3 regions of the Salinivibrio sp. IB872 genome follow, and region 1 is predicted to be linked to each of the others. Evidence: predicted binding sites of a transcription regulator. Region 1 holds the regulator's gene; each other region holds the start of a gene.

Region 1 (9,645 bases):
CGCCTCGGCTGATAAAATCTTTGAAAGTACGCATCAATAGTGGCGAGAGAAGAAAAGGAGAGCGATGCTCTCCTTTTTTGGTTGGCGGTGTTTAGCGACTTTCAATATCGAGCCAGAATTTATCGTCAATTGCCTGAGTCTCATTACTCAGATGTGGGTTGTCGACCCGAATAAACGTGCGCTCACCAATATTGGCTTTCTCAAAGGTCTCTTTTACCAGAGGGGCATTCTCAAAAAATTCGATGAAGGATCCGTCTTGATAGGCGGCCGCAAAGGCATCGTTGAGCATGGTCGCTACCTCTGGGTTTTGGGGCGATACAAACAAGAACATTGGGAAGCGGTAGATCAGCATTAAGTGCGGATCAACCAACAGATTTGTATATTGAGGTCGCTCTGCCAGCTCGCTAAAAGGTTCGATAAGCGCACGCGGGAAGAGGTCGGCCCGTCCGGTATCGACGCCTTTAAAGATATTCTCAAAGCTTGAGATTTCTCGAACCCGAAATCCCGCCGACTGCAAGACCTTCACATCCGCCCAGCCTTGCCCTTGGATCATGGTCAGACTATTGAGCCCTGCTTGGTCACTGATTTGTGCAAGCTTGGGTTCGGTGGCTTGATTGGTAATGAACAAGCGATGGCCTAATAGACCCCGAAAGACTGGATAACGGATGGGAAGTAACTCTGACTCAAGGGTACGGTCGGCCCCGAGCCAATCTACCGTCAGTCGTCCTTGTTTTAGCATTTCCACTTTACGAGACTGAGAGCCAATTTGACCTTGAAAGGCTTGTAAAGTGACAGACTCACCTGATTTTTCCGCTAAAAACTCAATCAAGTCGATAGCGTATAAATCGAGGGCAGAGCCAGCCCGTGGTTCTGGATGGACAATGGTGATATTCGCCGCAGCAGTTGAAGAAACCGCCGCGAGTAGCAATGCAGCAAGGGTTTGACGTAAGCTTCTCATAAACGACATCCTGTTAATCAGTTGTTAGATTGGTCGTTTTTGAAGTGTAGAACTTGGTTAATGAGTTTTCAGTCAATAAAAATAAAAAAACCGACGCAAAAACGCCGGTTTTGTCGCAACACGCGAGGATTAGCGTGTGCCGTAAACCACAATGGTTTTACCGTGAGCTGAGATAAGGTTCTGCTCTTCCAGCATTTTAAGGATACGCCCAACCGTCTCTCGCGAACAGCCAACAATCTGACCAATCTCTTGACGTGTGATCTTGATTTGCATGCCGTCAGGGTGAGTCATGGCGTCAGGTTGCTTCGCCAAGTTCAGTAGGGTTTGCGCAATGCGGCCGGTCACGTCCAGGAAGGCAAGGTCTCCCACTTTCTGGCTGGTCACTTGCAGGCGACGCGCCATCTGAGAGGATAGACGCATCAAAATGTCTGGGTTAACTTGGATCAGCTGGCGGAATTTCTTGAATGAAATTTCTGCCACTTCGCAAGGTGATTTCGCACGTACCCATGCGGTGCGCTCTTGGTCCTCTTCGAACAGACCAAGTTCGCCGATGAAGTCACCTTGGTTAAGGTAAGACAGGATCATCTCCTTGCCTTCTTCATCTTTGATTAGTACGGCCACAGAACCTTTCACGATGTAGTACAAGGTCTCCGCCTTTTCCCCTGCATGGATCAGAGTACTTTTGGACGGGTACTTGTGAATATGACAATGTGAAAGGAACCACTCGAGTGTAGGGTCTGTTTGAGGTTTTCCTGGAACCATATAACTTATTTCCTCTGCATGTGTTGCCCGGCAACGACGTCCTGTCTTTGTCTGAATGGAAACCCATCAGTCCAATGCACAGAATACGAGGTCTTGGCGCAGGCTACAAGCTCACTGTATGTTAACAAGAGTGTATCTTTTTTCTATCTGGATTTCTTGATTTTGATCTAAGCCAACCGCCTAAAAATTCGGCAAAAATGTGGCTAAGATCACGACCTGAGAAGTAATACACGTTAAGTGCGCTACGGCGGTTAACCTATCTTGCCTTTCTCAATCAACTGTTGGATCAAGGGGCGAATAATCAGCTCCATTGCAAATCCCATTTTACCGCCGGGCACGACCAGCGTGTTGTGCCGAGACATAAACGCGCCACTGATCATTTGCAGTAAGTAAGGAAAATCGACGTTCTTCATACCACGAAAGCGGATCACGACAAAGCTTTCGTCGAGTGACGGGATCCCTTTTGCATTCAGCGGGTTGGATGTGTCTACGGTCGGGACACGTTGGAAGTTAATATGCGTGCGAGAAAACTGCGGCGTAATGTAGTGCAAATAATCATCCATGGAGCGCACGATCGAGTCCGTGACGGCCTCGCGGGAATGGCCTCGGTCGCGCGTATCGCGGACAAACTTTTGAATCCACTCCAAGTTAACGATAGGCACCATGCCGATCAGTAAATCAACATGCTGGGCGACATTGACGTCACCATCCACCACCCCGCCATGCAAGCCTTCATAAAATAATACGTCGGTATTTTCAGGCAGATCTTGCCAGGGAGTGAAGGTGCCCGGCATTTGGTTATAAGGCACGGCTTCATCAAAGGTGTGTAGATAACGACGGTATTTACCTGTGCCTTGTTCGCCATATTCTTTAAAAAATTGCTCAAGGCGTGGGAAGTCGTTGGCCGTGGGGCCAAAGTAGCTAATATGACGACCTTGTTCACGGGCTTTACGGATCTCAACATCCATTTCTGGCCGCGTGAAGCGGTGAAAGCTATCGCCCTCTAACCAAGAGGCTTTGATGTTCATCATATTGAACATCTTACGAAACGCTTCGGAGGTCGTGGTTGTGCCTGCGCCGGATGAACCGGTCACAGCGATGATTGGGTGTTTAGCCGACATGACGAGCCCTGTCATTGATCAGTCTGAATTTACACCGCAGCCCACAAGGGGAGGCGGTGTTACGGTCTGAGATCGCGCTGACGACGAATATCCACTGTCTCATGCAGCTCAGAGTATACAATCACGGCGTCGCCGGATTTTAATTGTTCACGCACTTGTTCAACTTTCTCAGCAAAGCTGACTTCCTGCTCACCGTAATCTGTCCCTTCCCTCAACACAAAGTGTTCAATTAAATTGGTCAAGGTCTCGGCTGGCACAGATTGCCATGGAACCATCATACTACATCACCTTTTGCTGACATCGGGATGGCACGGACGCCATCTCCATGCTTAGGTTGTGAATTAGCTCCCATTTTACCGAATTATGCGTGTAGGTGCAGTGTGTCTATGTCGATTTAGTCACAATTTATCGTGACGATTGGGGCATCAGGTGTCGAGTTGCTCAGCTATCCACGCGGGCACTGCCTCTTCCAACCATAAACGCGGTGCACGCCAATGGCCAGTGACAAACCCAACATGTCCGCCATGGTCAGTGAGTTGATAGCGTATATTGGCCGGTAATGGCGTGGTTGGGATCACCGCATCAGTCATAAAAGGATCGTCTTTGGCATGAATGATGGTCAAAGGGGCGCGGATCGCAGGCAACACGGATAAGCCACTGCATTGCTGGTAGTAATGATGTGCGTCCTCAAACCCATGCAGTGGTGCGGTGACGGTTTGATCAAACTCGAATAAGGTCGAAATACGGGGCTGCTCGCCTGCTTGCCAGCGACCCACTTGGGCGTGTCGCGTGAGCTTATCTGACAGGGTTTGTCGCATCGAGCGAAGTAGGTACGCTTGGTAGACACGTGAGAACCCTTGCTGAATGCGTAACGAGCAGGCGGCAAGGTCTAAGGGGGGTGACACTGCGCAGCCACTGGAGACAATCGGATCGTCCGCATACTCTGCCAAATAGCGCACCAGCATGTTGCCGCCTAGCGATACGCCCACGGCATGAATAGGATGCTGAGGATAACGCATGCGTAATGTGGTCAAAAAATAGCGCGCATCCTGTGTCTCGCCTGAGTGATAAGTGCGCGGGACGCGGTTTAAGCGGCCACTGCAACTACGAAAGTGCATCACCACACCGCACCAGCCTTGGCGCTGAAAAGCAGCCAGTAATCCATTCGCGTACGGGCTATGAAAACTGCCAGCGAGGCCATGAAAAAGCACCACTATCGGTTGGCCGGGCTGAGGCGTCTGTGTCCAAGCGAGATCGACGAAATCACCATCCGGTAAATCCAGCTGTTGCCACAAAGGAGAGATCACGGGTTGCCGCCGCATCAGCCGTGGCATGATGGTTTGTAGATGAGGATTACGGGCGCTGGGAATCGGTTCAAAAGGCGTCATCAGCGTCTCCTTGATCATCTTCTTTAACCACACCGGCGCGCAGAGTGGGATAGAGCGATTTGGCCGAGGGCGAGAGTTGACGGCAATAATACGCCAACGGCGAGGGCGACTCGGTCAGCCATGTTTGTTGATTCAAGGCGTGGATGAGGTCTTGTTGTTGGAACTTCTCGAGGCTGAGCTCGAAATTCAGCATTTTTTTATATTGTCCCGCGCCAACGCGCGGTTTGATATCGCGACGTAGGTTGCGGTAGGCAATCAGCAAATGCTCAGAGCGGCTGAGCGATTGTTTAAGTTGGCTGAGGCTCTCTGGGGCAAGGCCATAGCCATGGCTTTCTAGCCAAGCCAGCAACAAGGCAAGGTTGACGTTGCCCTGATGCTGATCTTGCAATTTAAGACACGCCTGTTTGACGTCTTGCTTGCCATAGTGTTGCAAACAAAACTGCCACAGGTCGGCTGCATTCGCTTGGCCGGGAATTAGGCTTGATTGAATGCCGCCTCCATGGCTTCCAGTTCTTCCTGTCGCTCCATCCATTCTTGCTCTACCTCTTCCAGCGCTGATTTGGCATCAGCCTGGCGTTGTAATTGTTGCGCGAGTTGGGCTTTTTGGTCTGCGCCATAAATTGTTGGGTCGGCCAGTTTGGTCTCTGCATCGGCAATAATGGCAGAGAGCTGTTCGATTTTTGTGTCTAGGCTGTCAATTTTTTTACGAAGTGGCGCGGTTTTTTGGCGAAGTTCGGCCTCGCGACGCTTTTGTGCCTTACGATCGACCTGACGTTGCTGGGGGGCGGCTTTGTCATCGGCGTTTTGTTTTTTACTTTCCGCGCGGTCGGCACGCTGTTGCTCGCCAAGCCAGCGATGGTAGTCGTGTAAGTCACCGTCAAAGGGTTGCACCGCGCCGTTGTCGACAAGATAAAGATCGTCGGTGGTCGCGCGCAGCAGAAAGCGATCATGGCTTACGATCACCATCGCCCCTTCAAACGATTGTAGGGCAAGCGTCAAGGCTTGGCGCATATCTAAATCAAGGTGGTTAGTCGGTTCGTCAAGCAGCAGCAGGTTAGGCTTTTGCCACACCAATAACGCTAATACCAAGCGTGCCTTCTCGCCTCCCGAAAAGGGACCAATGGTCTCAAGCGCTTTATCACCCTGAAAGCCAAAGCGCCCTAAGAAGTCACGTAGCGTTTGCTCGGCTGTGGTGGGCGCAAGGCGATTCATATGTTGCAGTGGGGTTTCGTCAATGCGCAAGGTATCGAGTTGATGCTGCGCAAAATAGCCAATTTTTACCCCTTGGGAGTAACTGAGCTCACCAGCCATGGCTGGCAAGGTGCCAGCAAGAAGTTTGATCAGCGTAGACTTACCCGCACCATTGCGGCCTAACAAACCAATACGCGCGCCTGGGACTAGGTTGAGGCGGATATTTTCCACAATCGGTGTCTTGTCGTACCCCGCAGCGACTTTGTCCATCATCAAGATAGGATTTGGGAGCGCATCTGGGGTGAAAAAGGTAAAGCTAAATGGATTATCGTATTGCGCCGGCAACACCTTTTCCATCCGCTCCAGTGCCTTAATCCGGCTTTGCGCTTGGCGCGCCTTTGAGGCTTTATAACGAAAGCGGTCGATGTAAGATTGCATGTGGGCAATCTGCTTTTTTTGCTTTTCAAACTGCGCTTGTTGTTGCGCCAGCTTCTGCGCCCGCATCTGCTCGAAGTCGGAATAATTGCCCGTGTATTCATTCAGCTGTTGATGCTCAATATGAATAATACGGTTGACGACAGGATCCAAAAAGTCCCGGTCGTGGGAAATCAGCACCAAGGTACCGGGGTATTGCTGCAGCCATTTTTCCAGCCACATCACGGCATCTAAATCGAGGTGGTTGGTTGGCTCATCAAGCAGCAAGAGGTCAGAACGACACAGCAGTGCTTGGGCAAGGTTTAAGCGCATCCGCCAGCCGCCCGAAAATTGCGTGAGTGACCATTGCATTTGCGCCTGACTAAAGCCCAAACCATCGAGCAAACTGGCGGCGCGCGCCTCAATACTGTAGCCACCAATGGCATCCAGTTTATCGTGTAAGGTCGCCACGGCATGACCGTCATCGCGTTGTTCCGCATCCGCCAAGGCCATCTGCAGTTCACGGTATTCAGCATCGCCATCAATGACATACTCGAGCGCACTTTTTTCCAGTGCGGGCGTTTCTTGTGCCACCCATGCTACTTGCCATTGGCTAGGATAATGATAGCTGCCCGCATCTAACGTCAGCTGGTGGCGAAGCAGTGCAAACAAGCTGGATTTGCCACAGCCGTTTTTGCCGACCAATCCGACTTTGTCGCCGGGATGGATGGTGGCAGAAGTATGATCGAGCAGTGGCTTGCCACCGCGCAGTAATTGGATGTCAGAAAAGCTAATCATGATTATTCAGTGCGCTAGTGTGGTTTGGGTGCGTCGTCGTTATACCAGCTTGGTGCGGGGATTGCCAAATTTCCCCGCCAGCAGGCCTAACTGGCGCGATCTGTGTTGTGTGTTTTGTGTGTTAAGGTTAAAAACAAGCATGAAAACTGACTCTTGCCGTGATAACAAGGATGCCTATGCCCAATGACAAGGATGCACATCAAGACCCCGCGTCGGTGTTGGTGATCTTTGCCCATCCAGACCCCGATCAGTCGGTGGCGAACCGACGTCTGCTTGCCACTATCTCTTCGTTTCCGCATGTGACTGTTCACGATATTTACGCAACTTATCCCGACTTTGTGGTTGATGTGCACGATGAGCGCCGACGGGTGCAACAAGCTGATGTGATTGTTTTTCAGCACCCGCTACAAATGTATTCCTGTCCGGCGTTATTGAAAGAATGGATTGATGTGGTGCTAGGCAAAGGTTTTGCGCATGGCGAGGGAGGCGATGCGCTAGCAGGAAAAACCTGCCGTTTTGTCGTCACCACCGGAGGGGCGGCTGAGGCGTTCACCAAAAGCGGATACAACAAGTATTCGATGCAAGAGCTTCTCCAACCGTTTGAGCTGACCGCCGCCCTGTGCCGCATGACGTGGCTTCCGCCGCTAGTCTTGCACTGGGCACGCCGTGTTAGTGATGCCGATCGGGATGCGTTTGCGGAACTGTATGCCGATTGGATTCGTGATCCGCTCGTCCATGCGGGAGGTGAGCATGGAGCATAACTTGCTGTCCGCGGCCTTTATTTTTCTGTTAGCGGCGGTGATTGCCGTCCCACTCGCGCAGCGGTTAGGGATGGGCTCGGTATTAGGCTATCTGATGGCCGGCATCGTGATTGGTCCATGGGGGCTCGGACTTATCAGCGATGTGGAGTCTATTCTCCATTTTTCTGAATTCGGGGTGGTATTGCTGCTGTTTCTGATTGGCTTGGAGCTAAATCCTAAAAAACTGCTGCAGATGCGCCGGCCGATACTGGGCCTGGGCGGCAGCCAAGTGGTGGTGACCACCTTGGTGATAGGTGCCGTCGGGGTGATGTTTGGTCTGACGGAACGGCAGGGCTTTATTGTGGGCATGGCCATGGCGCTTTCCTCCACCGCCATTGCGATGAAAATTATAGAAGACCAGCGCCTTATGCGCAGTGAATCCGGTCAAGCAGGGTTTGCAATTCTGTTGTTTCAAGATATCGCGGTCATCCCCATGTTAGCGGTGATGCCCGCGCTGGCAGGAGGCAGCCTCGGCAGCTGGTTAGATGTGCTATGGATGTTTATGGGCATTGGCGCACTGTTGGTTGGTGGGCACTTCTTACTTCGGCCTCTATTCCGTTTGGTGGTTATGAGCGGGGTCAGCGAGCTGTTTAACGTGGCAGCACTGGCCTTGGTGATTGGCATTGCGCTTGCGATGCAGCAGTTGGGTCTTTCGATGGCGCTAGGTGCGTTCCTAGCAGGTGTGCTGCTTGCGGAGAGTGAGTATCGCCACGAACTCGAAACCGCCATCGACCCCTTTAAAGGGTTGCTGTTAGGGCTGTTTTTTATTGCGGTCGGGATGGCGGTGGATCTCGGTCTACTGTTGGAATATCCGCTGACCTTGCTCGGTGCGGTACTTGCACTGGTGTGCGGTAAGGCGTTACTTATCTATCTGCTCGCGCGTCTATTTGGTGTGGCACCTAAAGCGCGCAGTCAAATGGCGGTGTTGCTTAGCCAAGGCGGTGAATTTGCTTTTGTGATCTTTACGGCGGCACGTGCAGAAGGATTACTCAGCCAAGAATTGAATGCCTTTTTGCTGGTGGTGGTGAGTCTGTCGATGATGACCACCCCCTTGATGCTTACCTTGCAGCAACGCTGGTTTGAACGCACTTTTAATGAACCAGAGGAGTTACCGCCACAGACGCAATTTGATCAACATGACGCGCGCGTCATCATCGCGGGCTTTGGTCGGTTTGGTCAAGTGGTTGGTCGGTTGATGTTTGCCAACAAAATTGGTGTCACCATCTTGGAACGTGATCCCACCCAAATCAAACTATTACGCAAGTTCGGGTATGATGTGTATTACGGTGATGCGACGCAGCTTGATTTGCTACGGGCGGCAGGAGCGCAAAGCGCAGAGGCGATTGTGATTTGCACCGACTCGCCGGATGAAGTGATGGAGATTGTTGATCTTTGTCAGCGGCATTTCCCTAACTTAAAGATATTAGCGCGAGCACGAAGTCGGGTGGAGGCTTATCAGCTCATGGGCTTAGGCGTCGAAACCTTGTCGCGGGAGACATTTCTTGGCGCGCTTGATTTAGGTCGACAGACGCTAGAGTCTTTGGGAATGCACCCTTACAAAGCAAAACGTGCCGAGGTGTTGTTCCGCAAGCTAGATATGCGGGTATTGCAAGACCTCTTACCCCAGCACAATGAAGATATGGCTGCCGCTTCACGCGTGAAAGAGGCGCGTAAAGAATTGGAAGAGATCTTTGATCGGGAAATGCGTGGTGATATTGAGCGCCACCAGAGTTGGAACCGAGATGAATAGGATAGAATTGTGAAAAAGCGCTTTATTGCCGGGGCGGCGTGCCCCAAATGTCAGCGTCAAGACACCTTGCGAGTCTGGCGCGAAAACAATATTGACAAAGTGGAATGTGTCAGCTGCGATTACCATGAGAGTCGGCTTCCGGATTCGGCACAGCAGTCACAGTCTGAAACCCCGCCGGCAGAGAATGTCATTGGGATCTTTAAACCGGAGTAGGGAATCCGTTATCATCGGCAGTCCATTAACCTTCCGGTCTCGGAGCGAGCATGAAAATTGCAAATGATGTGGTGGTCAGCCTGGCCTACCAAGTAAAAAATGAAGACGGTGCGTTAGTTGATGAATCAACAGCGCAAGAACCCCTCCAGTACCTACACGGTCACCGTAACCTGATCGTTGGTCTGGAAAAGGCACTGGAAGGTCGTGAGAAAGGCGACGCGTTTGAAGTGACCGTAGGTCCTGACGATGC
Region 2 (4,489 bases), on a different contig from region 1:
CGCATTCAAGTCGCTCGCTCTGACGAGATTCGGATTGGGGACAAAACCTACACACTACCACGCGCACTCCAGCGTTTTAGTGATTCGAATTGGCTGTCATTCGGCAAGGTGCAACGCGCAAGGCTGAATCTTGAAGAAGGCGCCACGCGTGCGAGTTTCTTACATATCGACGAAGGCGGCTCGGTTCCAGCCCATACACACAAAGGCTATGAGCTGACGCTGTTACTCGATGGCACCTTTGAAGATGAAAGCGGACAATATTCGCCGGGTGACTTTATTTTGTTGGATAGTCGACATCATCACACCCCCTCCACCAAAGACGGGTGTCTGTGTTACACGGTCGCGAATGCGCCACTGCACTTCACTCAGGGTGTGAGTAAGCTACTTAATACCGTGGGTCATGCGATTTACTAAAAATCCTTGTGCTAGTTGTTATCCTATCTTTGGCGGCGTAAGCCGCCTTTTTTTATGCTAATCAGAGCAATAAAGACGTGTAAATACTCGGCACATTAAAACGATTTCCTCATATCTAGCGCCCTAATAACAGAATAATTACACTAAAGAAACTTTCATTTAATACCAACTGACTGACAGAATCCCACCTAACTAGTGCAAACTATCAATTTTCACTTTACATAGGGTGAATCAAACTGGTTTAATTCCCCACTTCTAACGATTCATTAACAGCCATTGATAAAAAACACAGTGAAGTGAGACACACATGAGTCAAACACAACTCGCCAGTATCAGCCGAGGTCACTCGTTGGTACTTCAAATCGTTATAGGTATTCTTGCTGGGGGCGTACTCGCCTATTTATCGCCTGAGTTGGCGAGCACAGCAGGTTTACTTGGTAAGCTTTTTGTTAGCGCACTGAAAGCAGTTGCACCCATTTTGGTCTTCGTTTTGGTTGCTGCCTCTATCGCTAACCAAAAGAAAGGTCAGCGCGCCAACATGCGCCCCATCATTTTTCTCTACCTGCTCGGTACGCTTGCGGCATCCTTAACCGCGGTTACCATGAGCTTTTTGTTTCCGACGACCTTACAGTTTGCCGCAACCGATGCAGCTGTCGCGCCACCGGAAGGCATTACCCAAGTATTAAACACCTTGCTGTTTAATATTGTCGATAACCCAGTCAACGCTCTGATGTCCGGTAACTATATCGGTATTCTCGCGTGGGCGATTGGTTTGGGCATTGCCTTACACCATGCATCAAGCGAGACCAAACGCGTCTTCTCTGACGTGTCTGAAGGCGTGTCTATGATTGTGCGCTTCGTGATCCGTTTTGCGCCCATCGGTATTTTTGGCCTTGTCGCCAACACCTTGGCACAAAGTGGTTTTGATGCGCTGCTTGGCTACATTCATTTGCTTGGCGTGCTCCTTGGCAGTATGGCAACGATCGCGTTGATCGTTAACCCACTGATCGTGTTTTATAAAACGCGCCAAAATCCGTATCCACTGGTTTTCCGCTGCCTGCGTGAAAGTGGCCTTACCGCCTTCTTTACCCGCAGCTCAGCCGCGAATATCCCTGTGAATATGCAGCTGTGCCGTAAGCTCAATCTTGATGAAGATACTTACTCTGTCTCGATTCCACTCGGGGCAACGATCAACATGGGTGGCGCGGCAATCACCATCACGGTTCTTACACTCGCCGCGGTACATACCTTAGGGGTTGAAGTGGATATTGCCACTGCAATTCTGCTTAGCATTGTTGCCGCGGTGTCTGCGTGCGGTGCCTCAGGCGTTGCAGGCGGCTCGCTCTTGCTGATCCCACTGGCGTGTAACTTGTTTGGTATCCCGCACGAAATTGCCATGGAAGTGGTCGGTGTTGGCTTTACCATTGGTGTGTTGCAAGATTCGGCAGAAACGGGGCTTAATAGCTCAACAGACGTAGTCTTTACCGCCGCAGCCTGTATGGGTGAAGAGCGTAAAAACGGATAAGCCATAAAGGGCGTTTTATCGGCACAAGGCGGATAGCGCTCCCATTCAGGCTTGATACAAAAAGCAGGTGCTTGGCACCTGCTTTTTTCGTTTATAGCCTCGTTACTAGCCTTCCAGTACCTTCATGAGTAGTTTGCCGTCGTACATGGCTTGTTTCACCATCGCGGCGCCCGGCATGGTCGCTTGCGTGTAGAAATAACTTTCTTCTAGCACTAAGTTTTGGCTGTATAAGGGGATGGTTTGCGTCTTTAAGCATTCCATGATTGCTGGATAGAGCACCGATTTCGCCCGATTAAACTCGCCGCCGAATAATATTTTTTCCGGATTAAATAAATTCACCACGATGGCGATCGCTGTCCCTAGGTGATGACCAAGCTCTGTAATCACGCGTTGCGCCAACGCATCACCGGCGACGGCGGCATCACAAATCGCGTCGATAGTGAGGGTTTTACCGCGCAATTGACTAGGGTGCCCCTCTGCGAGCAAGGTTTCCACCTGCTCAATGACCGCGGCCAAACTTGCAACGGTTTCCAAGCAACCATAGTTGCCACAAAAGCATCGCTTACCAAATGGCTTCACTTGAATATGACCCAGCTCACCCACATTCCCCACGCGCCCTTGGAGTACTTTTCCTTCTAGGATAATCCCAGCCCCAACGCCATTGTGAACGGCAATCAGCACCGCGCTATCTGATTCTTTCGCGTTACCAAATAACTTTTCAGCCAGCGCCCACGAGCGGGTATCATTACCCACAAAAACCGGTAATCCTGTTTCTCGATGCAGGACGGGCCCCAATGGCATATGGCTAACCTCAAAGTGCGGCATTTGAATGACCGTTCCTTGCGCACTATTCACTAAACCCGGCAACGACACCGCGATGCTTGTCACGCGATCCACCACTTCATGATGACGCGAAAAGAAGGCTTTAACGTACTCGACAACGGTCGCTAGCAAGGCCTCTTGAGGCATCACCGCCAACTCATGGCGTTCTTGTACCAGAATGTCACTGCTTAACGAGTGCAAAGCCATCGTGAGGTAACCGCGCCCTAAACGCATCGATAAGAATTGCCACCCGTCATTGTCCAGCATCAACCCAACGGCGGGTCGACCACGCATACTGGTTTCTTGAATTTGTGTTTCTTTGACAAGGTGTGCGTCCATTAGCTCACGGACAATTTTAGTAATACTGGCAGGTGCCAGCTGGCTGCGCTTGGAAAGCTCGATGCGCGAGATAGGCCCAAAGCGGTCGATCAAGTTGTACACTGTGCCGGCATTTTTGCGCTTGATATGATCAATATGCCCCGGCTGCCCAATAATCATGCCCTGTCCTATTACTGCTGGGATCTGGCGATCCTATTCATGATGATGCGTATAATTGAATTTTTTTACTTTGCGAACTAATTGTGAAGCACAATAAGGTCGCCACGTGATATCTATCACTTTAAGGTGTGAAAATCGCGTTTAGCCTCACGAAACCATACGATTTAGTAACTATGGTAAAAATCCAATCAATCGTGAAAAAGCAAGATCTGCGGAGGATAAATTGGCATAATGCGCCGTCGAATCGAACCGCCAGAAAGCATGATGTACCGAGTAAACGAAATTTTTGAAACTATTCAGGGAGAAGGCACATTTACTGGCGTGCCCTCCGTCTTTGTCCGCTTGCAAGGTTGCCCTGTCGGCTGCGCTTGGTGCGATACCAAGCAAACATGGGAAACCGATGATAACGATCAGCAAGACAAGATATTTATTATCGATAAGTCAGAAGACTCGCCTGCTTGGTGCTGGCTGAGTGCGAAAGATATTGCGACAGAAATCACCCAACGCTATCAGGCTAAACACATTGTGATTACTGGGGGGGAGCCTTGCCTATACGACTTGGTGCCCTTAACCGAGGCGCTAGAAGCGGTTGGGTGTCAGTGCCAAATTGAAACCAGTGGCACGTACGAGGTTAAAGCCAGTCCGCAGACTTGGGTCACGGTATCACCTAAAATCAATATGCGCGGCAAATTACCGGTACTGGCCAGTGCGATGGCGCGCGCGAACGAAATCAAACATCCTGTGGGCACCGAGAAAGACATTGCACAGTTAGATATCCTACTTGAGCACTGCCCACCGTCACCGAAGGCAACCATTGCGCTACAACCGGTCAGTCAAAAGCCGCGAGCCACTAAACTGTGTATTGATACCTGTATTGCGCGCGGCTGGCGCTTGTCGATACAAACGCACAAATATTTAAACATTGCTTAGCGCCAATGGGAGCCATCGTATTAGCCGATATGAAGTGTATCGATAAGAGAGCCGAGTGATGATACTCGGCTCTTTTTTATTCACCGCGATAAGTGCAGCCTGCGGTGCAGGTTTCCTTCACCATTACCTTACTTAATAAAGGCAGGTTTGGCTTGACCTGTTGCCAAATCCAACGCGCCAACACTTCGCTGGTTGGGTTTTCCAGCCCTTCAATCTCATTGAGATAGTAGTGGTCAAGACGATCATAGATAGGCTTGAAAGCGGCTTTGATGTCAGCGAAGTCGATCACCCAGCCTGTGT
Region 3 (4,489 bases), on a different contig from region 1:
TTGAGGCTGTCGATATTGCTTTCTAGCTGTTTTAGCGTGGTTGCGCCAATAATATTGGAGGCAACAAAAGGGCGAGAGTTGACAAAAGCGAGCGCCATTTGCGCCGGATCCAAGCCGTGCGCTCGGGCTAACTCAACGTATTCCTGCGTCGCTTTTTGTCCTGCTTCAGTAAAATAGCGAGAAAAACGCTGATGTAAGGTACAACGCGCACCAGAGGGACGCGCGCCGCCCAAATACTTACCACTGAGGGCACCGAAGGCAAGGGGGGAGTAGGCAAGTAGCTCGACGCCTTCGTGATGACTGATTTCAGACAGGCCAACTTCAAAGCTACGGTTAAGTAAATTATAGGGATTTTGGATCGATACAATCCGCGTCAGGCTATGTTTTTCGGCTAAATGCAAATAGCTCATCACGCCCCAAGGCGTCTCATTTGATACCCCGACGTAGCGGATTTTACCGGCTTTCACCAGATCATTTAACGCATCCAGGGTATCTAGCAAGGTGACGCCGGAGTGCTCGTCTTGATACGGATAGTTCAATTTGCCAAAACAGTTATTGTGACGCTGTGGCCAGTGCACCTGATACAAATCGATGTAGTCAGTTTTTAAGCGCGATAAGCTGTCTTCAACGGCTTGATGAATGTGGCGACGATTGAGGGACATATCCTCACGAATGTAAGGCACATTGCGTGGACCAGCGACTTTGGTGGCCAAGATCACACGATCACGCTTCCCCGACTTTTCTAACCAACTTCCAATATACGCCTCGGTTCGGCCTTGGGTGGCTTGGCTGGGCGGAACCGGATACATTTCGGCGGTATCGATAAAATTAACGCCGCGCTCAAGGGCAAAATCCAATTGCGCATGGGCATCGGCTTCGGTGTTTTGCTCACCGAAGGTCATGGTGCCCAAGCACACTTTACTGACATCTAAGGTGGAATGGGGCAGGCGGTGGTATTGCATCCTGTCTCCTTGTCTGCAATCGACCTATGGCATTCCATAGTAGAGAATTTTATTGCTCAGCAAAAGCGTTGTGGCGCCTTGCTTGACAGTTTCTCCGATCCTGCTCTTTACTGATAAAGATTACAACGAGGAGAGCATCATGAACTATGGACAACTTAAGGCATGGATGCGCGCCGACCCGCGCTCTTGCCCCCAATGTTATGTGATGGCGCACGCCGGTGGTGCGAAATATTCCGTTGAAGTGGAGGTGAAACACCACCTCGAACCTTTGCGTGACGATGCCACCGGTGAAGTGATGCAGTTTGATAATGTGGGTCAAGTGGGAGACCGCTTAAAGGCGCTGGGAATTGAACAGGGTGTATTGCGCTTGTTCGACCCTTACGACGAGTTCGCCACCGGTGATCAACCGCCCTGCAAAGAGGACATGCCGATACGCTTTTAGGCCGTTCGGTCAGCTGACGAAAAATCGGCTTAGAATATGATGGGTGAACTGGGTGCGCAGATAAAAGCCACGCGGTAGGGTTTTGATCGGTTCGCCTTTTGCCCCAAACGCATCGGTGAGTGCATGGCTGTTGGCGGCTTTGGGGCGCAGCTGTAAATACTGGCCGTGACGCGCGGTAATATCATTCACCCGTCCTAAGGCAATCAAATCCATCAGCTCTTCCCAATCGGCACGCAGCTGCGCGTCTTCTTCTCGACTGGGTGACCAGAGCAGGGGGGTGCCAATGCGCCGCTCTGCGAGTGGGATAGTGCGTTCTCCCTCAACCGGAACCCAAAGAACACGGGAGAGTTTGTGCCGAACATGGCTGTGTTCCCACTGTACACCACTGATCCCCGTCAAAGGCGCAACACACACAAAGGTAGTTTCGAGTGGCTTGCCATGCGCGTTAACGGGGATCGTTTTCAGCTCAATCCCCAAATGAGCAAAGTCTTGCTCGGGCTTACTTCCTGCCGTCGCGCCCAAGCAGGTTTCTAACAACATGCCTACCCAGCCTTTTTCTCGGCTCAGATCGGCCGGACAGGCGACCCCATGCTCGTGGCTGATTTCCCCTAGCGTAAAACCGGCTAAATCAGCGGCACGCTGCATGAGTTCTGATTCGGACTGTGGTGGCTGCATATAGATAGCTTTTCGGCATCGGGTAATGTTTGGCATAAGATGACCGGCATTATCGTTAAGCGTCGAGCAAGGCGCAAGGATCCTCATGGTGAAGATCAATCTGGCGGCGCTTTAGTTATCCACAGAAAGATAAGTGTTGCGTATAAAAATCGCGACCATGATCATATATACAGTACCATTTTTACCTGTGTTAGGTGAGTAACTAACGATATTGTTGGATTTTTGCGCTAACGATGTGGATAATTTACTAACTGATGGATCTTTGAGCGATCTGTGTGCAAAGGATGATCGAAAGATCGTCAGAAGGATCTTTGCTGGGTTTTATGTTTTTAATATTCTGATTTATATGGGTTATTTTTATTTTTGTTTAATTATAAATCAGATTAACTGATCTTGATCTGATGACGTTTTAGACTTTTTCGTTGCTTCTTCACAAATCTATCCACAGAAAGCGTGAATAAATGTGCGCAAACTCTCATTGCTATGTTTATAACTTCCTGTTAGGCCCTGAGTTATCCTCAGATGACGACGAGTGCGCAAAAACACAGGTTAATCCACAATGTTTGTTTACCCTTAGCGGCTTTTTGTGAAAAAATCAGACTCAGTAGAGATTTATCATTGAGGTCGTCCAGTGATTGATGGCGATGGCTATCGTCCCAATGTGGGGATAGTAATATGTAACGGCCACGGTCAGGTTCTCTGGGCTCGTCGATATGGTCAGCATTCATGGCAGTTCCCGCAAGGCGGGATTGATGATGGGGAAAGTCCCGAACAAGCCATGTTCCGTGAGCTTTACGAAGAAGTGGGGCTGACCAAAAAAGATGTCCGCATCTTGGGTACTAGCCGTCATTGGCTACGTTATAAGCTCCCGAAACGTTTGGTGCGTTGGGACTCCAAGCCAGTCTGTATTGGGCAAAAACAAAAATGGTTTTTGTTGAAGCTGGAATGCGATGAGTCGAAAGTGAATGTGTCCCGCGGGGGAACCCCGGAATTTGATGGCTGGCGTTGGGTCAGTTATTGGTATCCGGTACGTCAGGTTGTGTCTTTCAAACGCGAAGTATACCGCCGCGCAATGAAAGAGTTTGCGCCGTTAGCGATGCCTTTTAAGGAGCGTAAGCCTCGACGTCGGAACAAGCGAGGGTAACGTTTAAGGAGGAAGCCGGTGCTGACACAGCTTAGAAATATTGTTCAGAGCGTAGCCGCATCGGCGGATCTTCATCAGGCGCTGCAAACCCTAGTGCAGCAAACCTGTGTTGCGATGCACACTGAGTGTTGCTCTGTGTACCTTGCCAATCCCGAGCAAGCCAGCTTTGATCTGATGGCCACCCAAGGCTTGGATCCTGCCGCGCAAGTCTCACTGTCTTTTGGTGAAGGCTTGGTAGGGTTAGTTGGCGAGCGCGCAGAACCGATCAATCTGGCCCATGCGCGTGAGCATCCCGCGTTTAAACCTTTCCCTGCCACAGGAGAAGATGCCTTCCAGTCTTTTCTAGGTACGCCCATTATTTATCGTAAAACGGTACTGGGCGTACTGGTCGTGCAGCAACACCAGCCGCGTCAATTTGACGAAAGTGAAGAGTCGTTTCTTGTCACTCTCGCCGCGCAACTGGCCGTAGTGTTTGCCCATGCCGATGCACAAGGCGGATGGCTGAATGCGTCACAGTCACCCGTGTTGTTGGAAGGGGTTCCCGCATCACCTGGGGTAGGAATTGCGAATGCATGGTGTGATGATTCTCAACCACGTTTAGAGGACGTTTCACCGGCCAGCTGTTTGCATGTTCAAAAAGAGCTCGATCGTTTAGATGCCGCATTAGATGATGCGTCAGTGGAGTTCCGTCGCCTTAGAAAACGCTTTGATAAGGAGCTACAAAAAGAAGCGCTGGCGATCTTTGATTTGTTTGTCCATTTGCTCAACGATCCTATGCTGCGTGAGGATATGACCCTACGTATCCAACAGGGCGACGAAGCCGCGTGGGCGGTCCGACAAACGGTAGAAACCTTTTCATCCCGTTTTGCGGCCATGGATGATCCCTATCTTAAGGCACGGGCTGCCGATGTGAAGGAGCTCGGCCAGCGGTTACTCTATTTTCTTTCTGAAGCCTCAAGCAATCATCAACCCATCTCGTCACCTATCGTCTTGCTTGCCCGTGAACTGACAGCTGGCATGCTGGCTTCTATTCCACGTGCGCTGCTCGCGGGGGTCGTAGCCGAAGAGGGCGCGGCGAACTCCCATGCGGCCATCTTGGCAAGGGCACTTGGCATTCCGGCGGTGATGGGAGTGAGCTTTTCCGCGCCAAGACTCCACAATAAATCGGTGATCTTGGATGGTCACAAAGGGCTGTTGATGATTGAGCCCGCCGCACCTTTGCTGAAGGAGTATCAGCAGCTGGTTCAAGCGGAAGTCAGTTTGCAA

Evidence for each region. Region 1 encodes CRP, which controls carbon source genes, mostly activating them, when cyclic AMP is high. Its sites were predicted from a motif close to TGTGANNNNNNTCACA; they were not measured.
Region 2: mlc (sugar metabolism global transcriptional regulator Mlc) is a predicted target of CRP. The motif match lies at 3,365-3,380, and genes of this name have one in related genera.
Region 3: rppH (RNA pyrophosphohydrolase) is a predicted target of CRP. The motif match lies at 2,542-2,557, and genes of this name have one in related genera.

The regions. Positions count from the first base shown of each region.
Region 1 is NZ_MUFO01000002.1:206,780-216,424, forward strand. Features, by position in the region: gene BZJ18_RS01930 (DUF1338 domain-containing protein) at 1-40, shown strand, start outside; gene BZJ18_RS01935 (hypothetical protein) at 92-958, opposite strand; gene crp (cAMP-activated global transcriptional regulator CRP) at 1,088-1,720, opposite strand; gene BZJ18_RS01945 (phosphoribulokinase) at 1,972-2,841, opposite strand; gene BZJ18_RS01950 (YheU family protein) at 2,901-3,119, opposite strand; gene BZJ18_RS01955 (hydrolase) at 3,267-4,229, opposite strand; gene BZJ18_RS01960 (TIGR02444 family protein) at 4,216-4,761, opposite strand; gene BZJ18_RS01965 (ABC transporter ATP-binding protein) at 4,704-6,632, opposite strand; gene kefG (glutathione-regulated potassium-efflux system ancillary protein KefG) at 6,809-7,393, shown strand; gene kefB (glutathione-regulated potassium-efflux system protein KefB) at 7,383-9,182, shown strand; gene BZJ18_RS01980 (YheV family putative zinc ribbon protein) at 9,192-9,395, shown strand; gene slyD (peptidylprolyl isomerase) at 9,446-9,645, shown strand, end outside.
Region 2 is NZ_MUFO01000008.1:80,831-85,319, reverse strand. Features, by position in the region: gene BZJ18_RS05700 (ChrR family anti-sigma-E factor) at 1-414, shown strand, start outside; gene sstT (serine/threonine transporter SstT) at 722-1,939, shown strand; gene mlc (sugar metabolism global transcriptional regulator Mlc) at 2,045-3,259, opposite strand; gene queE (7-carboxy-7-deazaguanine synthase QueE) at 3,524-4,189, shown strand; gene queD (6-carboxytetrahydropterin synthase QueD) at 4,266-4,489, opposite strand, start outside.
Region 3 is NZ_MUFO01000018.1:98,404-102,892, reverse strand. Features, by position in the region: gene BZJ18_RS09550 (NADP(H)-dependent aldo-keto reductase) at 1-962, opposite strand, end outside; gene BZJ18_RS09545 (DUF6482 family protein) at 1,102-1,404, shown strand; gene mutH (DNA mismatch repair endonuclease MutH) at 1,414-2,079, opposite strand; gene rppH (RNA pyrophosphohydrolase) at 2,711-3,223, shown strand; gene ptsP (phosphoenolpyruvate--protein phosphotransferase) at 3,242-4,489, shown strand, end outside.